Regions from separate parts of the Paenibacillus konkukensis genome, predicted to be linked through region 1. Evidence: a T-box and tRNA genes for the amino acid it is inferred to sense, from the RefSeq annotation. Region 1 holds a T-box; the other holds one or more tRNA genes.
What was found. The T-box of region 1 lies ahead of leuS (leucine--tRNA ligase). A T-box ahead of a tRNA ligase gene usually reads a tRNA of that ligase, here a tRNA-Leu.
Positions count from the first base shown of each region.

Region 2: it encodes a tRNA-Leu, which carries the amino acid that the T-box ahead of leuS (leucine--tRNA ligase) is inferred to sense. The anticodon was not compared.

Region 1 covers NZ_CP027059.1:7,173,126-7,177,337, forward strand. The annotation lists gene SK3146_RS31165 (CvfB family protein) at 1-395, shown strand, start outside; gene SK3146_RS31170 (class I SAM-dependent DNA methyltransferase) at 502-1,308, shown strand; T-box leader at 1,719-1,991, shown strand; gene leuS (leucine--tRNA ligase) at 2,090-4,212, shown strand, end outside.
Region 2 covers NZ_CP027059.1:2,244,003-2,248,214, forward strand. The annotation lists gene SK3146_RS09530 (GNAT family N-acetyltransferase) at 1-388, opposite strand, end outside; gene SK3146_RS09535 (catalase) at 588-1,982, opposite strand; tRNA gene SK3146_RS09540 (tRNA-Leu) at 2,532-2,619, opposite strand; gene SK3146_RS09545 (hypothetical protein) at 3,015-3,236, shown strand; gene SK3146_RS09550 (hypothetical protein) at 3,258-3,464, opposite strand; gene SK3146_RS35005 (hypothetical protein) at 3,621-3,755, shown strand; gene SK3146_RS09555 (adenosylcobinamide amidohydrolase) at 3,839-4,212, opposite strand, start outside.

The DNA of each region.
Region 1 (4,212 bases):
CCTTCGTCGTGTGCGAGGGCGGCGTGCTGGGATTCGGGGCGATCGGGATGATTCATGCCTCGGAACGGACAAGACTGCTTCGTCTCGGCGAGCAAATCGAGGTGCGAGTCAGCTATGTTCGCGACGACGGTAAAGTGAACTGCACGATGCGCGCGCCGAAGGAAGTAGGACGCGACGAGGATGCGGAGCGGCTGCTTCAATTTTTGAAGGAACGTCCGAACGGATCGATGCCGTATTCGGACGAAACGCCGGCCGACCTTATTTTTCAACGGTTCAAAATCAGCAAATCGGCGTTCAAGCGGGCGATCGGCAAGCTGATGAAGGAAGGCTTGGTGTACCAGCAAGGAAGCTGGACGCACTTGAAGCAGGAACAAGACCAGCAGATCGAAGAATAACGGAAGATACTGCTGCCGCCGGCAATCCCGGGACTTTTTTGCCACCTAGGAGGAAGGGCGGAGAAGGACGGGAATGCCGGTTTTTGCATTTTACATAAACAAAGGGATGTTGATAGCCGTGGCCTATGAATTGTTTGCGTATCATTATGACCGATTGATGGAGGAAATGCCTTATCCGCAATGGCTCGATTTCCTGGACCGCTGCTGGGACAAGTACGGGCATCCGCAGGAAATCGCCGATCTGGGCTGCGGTACCGGCAGCATCGCGATTCCGCTAGCCCGGCAGGGATATGCGGTATACGGCATCGACTTGTCCGAAGACATGCTGGCCGTCGCGCAGCAGAAAGCGGCCGAAGCGCAGCGGGAGCGGCCGTTCTCCGGCAAGGGCGAAGTGACCTGGCTGCAGCAGGATATGCGGGACTGGGGCTTGCTGAAGCCGGTCGATGCGGTCATTTCGTTATGCGATTGTCTGAATTATTTGCTCGAAGAGCAAGACATAACGGAAGCATTCGCCAACGCATACGCAGGGCTCAAAGACGGCGGCTTGTTCGTGTTCGACGTCCATACGCCGTACCAGCTGGAGGCTTATGCGGAGGAACAGCCGTTTTTCCTGAATGAAGACGATATCGCGTATATTTGGACCAGCGAGTTTGACGAAGAACGCTGTGAAATCGAGCATGCTCTGACGATCTTCGTTCAGGACGCGGCGGGAGCGGAGCAAGAACGGCAAGCCGCCGGGACGGAGCGCTTTCGCCGGGTGGACGAGGTCCACGTGCAGAGGGCGTACCCGCTGGACTGGCTGAAGCGGCAGCTGTTTTCTGCCGGGTTCAAGGAAGTCGATTGCTATGCGGACTTCTTATGGAAATCGGTCACGGAAACGACGCAAAGAGCGTTCTTCGTAGCGCGGAAGTAGCAGGGGCGGTACGAAGGTTTGCGATCGTGCATAAGCTACATATTCATGATCAGCTTCACGATCGCGAATATAATTCCCCATAAGGGGAGGGCGAGCACGATGCCGTTAACGATGCCTGTCATGGGACGTACACCTCGAATCGGATGAATGTGCGGCAAGCGATGCCTTCGGTTTGGATGAGAGCGAAGGCAGAGGTCGACCGACTGCCGTGCGTTGGGGACGAACGGCTTCTTAAGGGCAAGTCCGTCAATCGGTTCGGCGTCGCTTGTGTATTTCTAGCTTTTCCATTTTATGTGAAAGCTAATCCGTATGTTCAGGTGCGGGCGGCGGCGAAGAGCCTAAAGCGTATTCAGACGGCCTATGGACTTGACATCGCTGCCGTTTTTTGCATATAATCGCCTTATATGTATATTGCGGCTGTGATAAGGAATAGTAGCTCTTGCGCATCGTCTTGCAGAGAGCCAGCGGTTTGGTGGAAGCTGGCAGATGATAGGAGCGAACTCGCCTTGGAGCCAGAAGGTGAAATTCGTTACCGGCGCGGCGGCTTGTCCAAGGCCTCGTTTACCGGCATCAGAACTTAGCCTGATCGTCGCCCTCGCGTTAAGGGGAAGAGTGAACACGGGTAAAGCATGCCCGCTGTTAACTAGGGTGGTACCACGGGAAGCACGCCTCTCGTCCCTAGCGTTGCGCTAGCGATGAGAGGCTTTTGTATTTTTTTAAGCATTTATGAAACCACATGCAAATGAGTTGAAGTTTGAATGGGTGAAAGGGGCACAATCGTATGACACAGGAAGTAAAGGAACAGCAGGGGTATAACCCGCTGGTTGTAGAACCGAAATGGCAGGGGCATTGGGAACGGAACAAAACGTTCAAAGTGCTTGACGACGACAGCAAGCCCAAATTTTATGCGCTGGATATGTTCCCGTATCCGTCCGGAGCAGGTCTTCACGTAGGCCACCCGGAAGGCTACACCGCTACGGACATCGTATCCCGCTACAAGCGGATGCGCGGCTATAACGTGCTTCATCCGATGGGCTGGGACGCCTTCGGCTTGCCTGCCGAGCAGCACGCTCTCGATACGGGACAGCATCCCCGCGACATTACGATCAAGAACATCAACAATTTCCGCCGGCAGATCAAATCGCTCGGTTTCTCGTACGACTGGGACCGCGAGATCAGCACGACCGATCCGGAGTACTATAAATGGACGCAATGGATTTTTATCCAGCTGTATAAAAAAGGGCTCGCTTATGTAGACGAAGTGCCCGTCAACTGGTGTCCTGCGCTCGGAACGGTGCTGGCTAACGAAGAAGTGATCGACGGTCTGAGCGAGCGCGGCGGCCATCCGGTTATCCGTAAGCCGATGCGTCAATGGGTGCTGAAGATTACCGAATACGCGGAGCGCCTGCTGGAAGATCTGGAGGAGCTTGACTGGTCCGAATCGATTAAAGATATGCAGCGCAACTGGATCGGCAAATCGAAGGGAGCGGAAGTGACGTTCGCCATCGAAGGCCACGCGGATGCCGACTTGAAGGTGTTCACGACGCGTCCGGATACGCTGTTCGGGGCGACATACTGCGTCATGGCTCCCGAGCATGAGCTGGTGGAGCGCATTACGACCGCGGAGCAAGCGAATGCGGTGAAGGAATATCAGGAGAAGGCGGCGCGCAAGAGCGATCTGGAGCGTACCGACCTGGCCAAAGAGAAGACCGGAGTATTCACGGGCGCTTATGCGATCAATCCGGTGAATGGCAAAAAAACGCCGATCTGGATCGCCGATTACGTGCTTGCAGGTTACGGTACCGGAGCGATTATGGCGGTGCCGGGTCATGACCAGCGCGACTGGGAATTCGCCAAGCAGTTCGGCCTGCCGATCATCGAGGTGGTCCAAGGCGGCGACGTGACGAAGGAAGCTTATGCCGGCGACGGCGAGCATGTCAATTCCGAGCAGCTGAACGGACTTAACAACGAGCAGGCGATTGCGGCTATGATCGAGTGGCTGGAACAAAGCGGCAAAGGACAGGGCAAAGTGACCTATCGTCTGCGCGATTGGCTGTTCAGCCGTCAGCGTTATTGGGGCGAGCCGATCCCGATTCTTCACCTGGAAGACGGAACGATGAAAACCGTGCCTGAGGATCAGCTTCCGCTGCTGCTGCCGGACGTTGAGCAAATCGCTCCTTCCGGAACGGGCGAGTCTCCGCTGGCCAACGTGACCGAATGGGTGGAGACCGTCGATCCGGAAACGGGCATGAAGGCACGCCGCGAAACGAACACGATGCCTCAGTGGGCGGGCAGCTGCTGGTATTACTTGCGCTTCATCGACCCGAAGAACGATAAGGAGCTGTGTTCGCCGGAGCTGCAGCAAAAATGGCTGCCTGTCGATCTGTACATCGGCGGCGCCGAGCATGCGGTGCTTCATCTGCTGTACGCTCGCTTCTGGCATAAGGTGCTGTACGATCTGGGCGTCGTATCGACGAAGGAGCCGTTCTATAAGCTGGTTAACCAAGGCATGATTCTAGGTGAAAACAACGAGAAAATGAGTAAATCCCGCGGCAACGTCATCAATCCGGATGAGATCGTGAACGAGTTCGGCGCCGACACGCTGCGCATGTACGAAATGTTTATGGGGCCGCTGGAGGCGACGAAACCGTGGAATGTGAACGGCGTAGAAGGCTCGTTCCGTTTCCTGAGCCGGATCTGGCGTCTGTTCATCGGAGAGAACGGACAGCTTTCGTCCAAAATCAGCGCGGATGAAACGCTGGGCAGCGACTCGTTCAAACGCACATGGCACCGTACGATCAAGAAGATTACGGAAGATTTCGATGCGCTTCGCTTCAATACGGCGATCAGCCAGCTGATGATTTTCGTCAATGAAGCTTACAAAACCGATCGTCTTCCTAAGCA
Region 2 (4,212 bases), 3.0 Mb from region 1:
GCAGGTAGATGCTGCTGTCGTTGCCTTCGACGATACGCGACAAGACAGTATGCAGCCCGGCTGTCTTTCCTTCCTCCAGCACCCGCTGGATCAGCTGCTTGCCAATCCCTTGGCCGCGGAAGTCATGATGGATGTAGAGCGAGAGCTCCGAGGTGCGTTCGTAAGCCAGACGGTCGGAATACGCATTGAGCGAGGCCCATCCGACAACCGTCCCTCCCAGCTCGGCCACTATGATCGGATAGCGCGATCCGTGCTGGTCAAACCAGGCTTCTTGCTGTTCCAAAGTACGCTCTACGGTGTCAAAGGTTGCTACGGTGTGCAGGATGGCTTCATTATAAATGTCGAGAATTGCCTTTACGTCCGCCTTCGCTGCCGTTCGGATCATCATTACCAGGTCACTGCCTTTCCAAATGAAAAACCATCTGTTATCGACAAATAATAACAGATGGTTGTATTATTTAAGGTTAATGCGGTCGCAAGAACTCGGACTTCCACGGGTCCACACGAACGTGAAACTTACGAAATAATTATAACACAAGCGGAATTAAAATCAAGGATGAGGAAGCGGCTTGGCGAATGAACGGGCGCTATCCCTTCCCTTTGGTCCCGATCTGCCGGGCAACGCGCTCTCCCAGCTCCGGGCTCGCCTGAGCCAGATAACCTACCACAATCTGCTGCAGCTCCGGCACGGCAGCTCCAAGATCGGAGGCAATGTTGTGGACTAAGTGCTCTTGAAGCACAGGCGGCAGCGAGCTATAAAATTGCCCCGGCTGCGTAAAGTCATCCCCTTTGGGAGGTGCAGTGCGCCCAAGCCGCCCTGCCACATAGCTGCCGGTGCCGCTTGTTACCTCGTCTGACGGCTTCCAGTTCGCCTGCTGGTTGATCGGGATGCTGCGGAAATCCGGTCCCAACCGATAACGCTGTGAATCCGTATAAATATTGGCGCGGCCTTGAAGGACCCTGTCGAATGAAAACTCGGCGCCCTCCAGCATATTGGACGGGGAAAAGGCCAGCTTCTCCACCTGTTCTTTATAATTGTCGGGATTGCGGTTCAGCACCATCTTGCCGACCGGCTGCAGCGGGTACTGCCGCACATCCCACACCTTCGTATCGTCCAGCGGATCGAACGGCAGCGCAGCTTCGTCCTGCGGATTCATGAGCTGTACATATAGCCCGTATTCCACCGTCTTTGCTTGAGCAATCGTGTCATAGAGATCCTTGCCCGCATAATCCGCGTTCTCGCAGGCGAGCCGCGCCGCCTCCTGGCTATCGATATACTGCGCGCCGGCTAGCGGAATCCAGTTGTATTTCACATATGTACGGACATCCTGCTCATTCTTCCAAACATAAGTACTCACGCTGTAACCCGGAATGTGACGGAAGCTCTTGACCGTACCCAGGTCGGAGTATAGCTGCAGCACGAAATGCGTCGCTTCCGGATTTTTCGCGTAGAAGCTCCAGAACCGATTGGGGTCCATCAAGTTGTTGACGGGCGACGGGTTGAAGGCGCTGACCGTCTCTACAAACCGCATCGGGTCCCGCACCGTAAACACGGGAAGATGGTTGCATATTAAGTCGAAGATACCTTGCTCGGTATAAAATTTAGTCGAGAAGCCGCGCACATTGCGCGAAGTGTCCGGCGTCCCCCTGTTGCCGGCCGCCAGCGAGAATCGGACGGCAACGGGTACTCGTTGACCCGGACGCTGCAGAAAACAAAGCTTCGTGTAAGCCGCCATAGAGTTAACCGTCTCGAAATAACCGAAGGCTCCGAAGCCCTTCACATGCAAAGGGCGCTCTCGTATAGTCCCATGGATAAAAGTTTCGTTTTTTTCGTGCAGCATAGTATCTTGTTCCAAAATCGGGCCGCGCCCCCCTACCGTCTGCGAGTAGCGCGACGGTTGCGAGCCGCCTTGCCATTGCGAAGGAGCGGCGCCCTGCTCACTTTGATTGTCGGTGTGATCGCGAGCGTTCTTGTCGTCCATTTTTCTGCCTCCTATACCTTCATTCTCAGCAATATATGCTTGGCTATAGGTTATTATGATCCCGAGGATGGCTTTCGCCGCCTTATACGCCCGCCGCGCCATTCCTTATACACTCGGATAAAGACACGTCCATCTTATGCCTGGTCCTGCATATTAGCTTATCTCGCCGGGCATAAACAAAGCCGCTGAGAACCTAAATATATTAGATGAGGCGAGGCAAATGGAAAGATAATATAAATGCGTCCAATAAAAAGCGTGAACAATTAGAGCAGTTCATTCATGGATATTGTTTCCAAACAACTAGGTACTACCGTACCCGATGTGAAGGAGTCTCCCGTATCATTCAAAATGGCGATGCTGTATAGGAGCCGCTGGATTGATTGCGTGATGAGGGGAACGTAACGGATTCGGATTCGGAGTTTGCGGGCAGATTTGTCAAGGCAATGGCCCAGCAGAGATTCTGGGACCGTCCAAGCTTTCTTTATCTGAACGCAAAAAAGCTCTTGAACTGTCGCAAGGACAAATTCAAGAGCTTGTTCATTGTAGGGTTGGTGCGGTCGAGAGGACTCGAACCTCCACGGGGGGTTAGCCCACACGGACCTGAACCGTGCGCGTCTGCCAATTCCGCCACGACCGCATATAAATCGTCTCTTTCGATACTCTCGAACGGGACAAGAATGATAATATCATCACTCGCCCGTATCTGTCAAACTATTTTTTAAGATTTTTTAAAAGATCTCGGCTATTCGGCATGCGGGGTGCGTCAATCCAAACATTCGTAAATGACCCAAGCGATAATCCCCCATATTGGAAGCGTAAACAAAATGCCGTACATCGTTCCTTTCAAAGCGGAACCTTCGGTGGACATCTTATCTCCTCCCCGCTAACGAGTTTTCCCTGCATAACTGCATACCCGGCAGGGTCCGGATATTATATATATGCGGCTCAGGAAGCCGGTATGCCGAAAATACGGCTGCGCCTATCATCATTTCCGTTCCTCATCCATATATATAGGACATGGGGGGGATCGGAATGATTTTATTGCAGCTGGCTATGGGCATTATCGCCGCGTTGTTTCTTTGGGGTCTGATCAAATTTACGTTTCAGGCGATGTTATGGGTCGTCGGCATCGTGCTGGTCGTCAGCTTCATCATCCCAGGAGCGCTGCTGTTCCTGAGCGGTCTTATGTTCATTCTGATCGGAATGCTGGCCACGCTCGGATTGCTGTATGTTATCGGCGCATTCCGTCCTTGACATACGAACCCCAACGCGGGTTCAGCCTTCCCTGTACGCCCTAAGGGCTCTCGCCGCCCATTCCTCGACTGCCTGCGGATCGGCTTGCACCGGGATATCGAACAAATGAGTGCCCTGCTCCTTATCCGCGCTTAGTCTAATGAGTTCTCCGCCGAACCCGTCATCTCCTGCCCTCTTCACCTTCACGGCGTAAAAATCGTCCAATCGAACCATACGCTCCGCTTCCATCCGACTTTTTGCCCCTTTCGTCGATATATATCGCATGATCTTCGTATTGTCTCAGGCCGGGCGTCGAATTATGCAGTATCGGCACGGGAAGAACCGCTGAAGCTTGTGCTAAAAAAAGCGCCGGATGAGAACCCTATTCATCGGGAGGTGATCGCTTTGGCAGGGAGAAACAATAAACCCGATAATACCGGACCGGCAAGCCAGCCGTCCCGCCTGGACCAATTCGGAGACAAACTGGCGGAACCCGCGAAGCAGCCGAAGAAGGGCGCGGCTTGCGACTCCGAATCTTAAAACGCTTAACCATGACAAAAAAACCGGAAAACAAGCTCCCCGGACCGCCAGCGGCCGGAAAAGCGATGATTCCGGTTTTTTTCTTATCTTTCGAGATAACGGCCGACGGAATAGCTCACCGCTTCATATACCGTTCTGCCGATCAAATAGCCGAGCACGGTCGCCGTCCCCGCGTACCGGTAAGAGCGCCCCCGCTGCGTAGCCGCTATAATCACCGCGTCCGTAGTCGTGCCCGTGGCCGTCTCCCCGCTTTCGTCGATGCGGATTTGACAGTCCTGCAAAGCAGCCGTCTTGGCCTCGGTCGCCGTAATGACGCAGTTAACCATCGCCGCATCCGTGAGTGTCCCGTCGATCAGCGCAATCACGTTGATCGTCCCGGGAAACAGCTCGTCCCGCTTCCGCTCGCTCCCGGCCCGCGCCTTATTGCCGAGCCCCGCGGTAGCCCAGACGCATACTC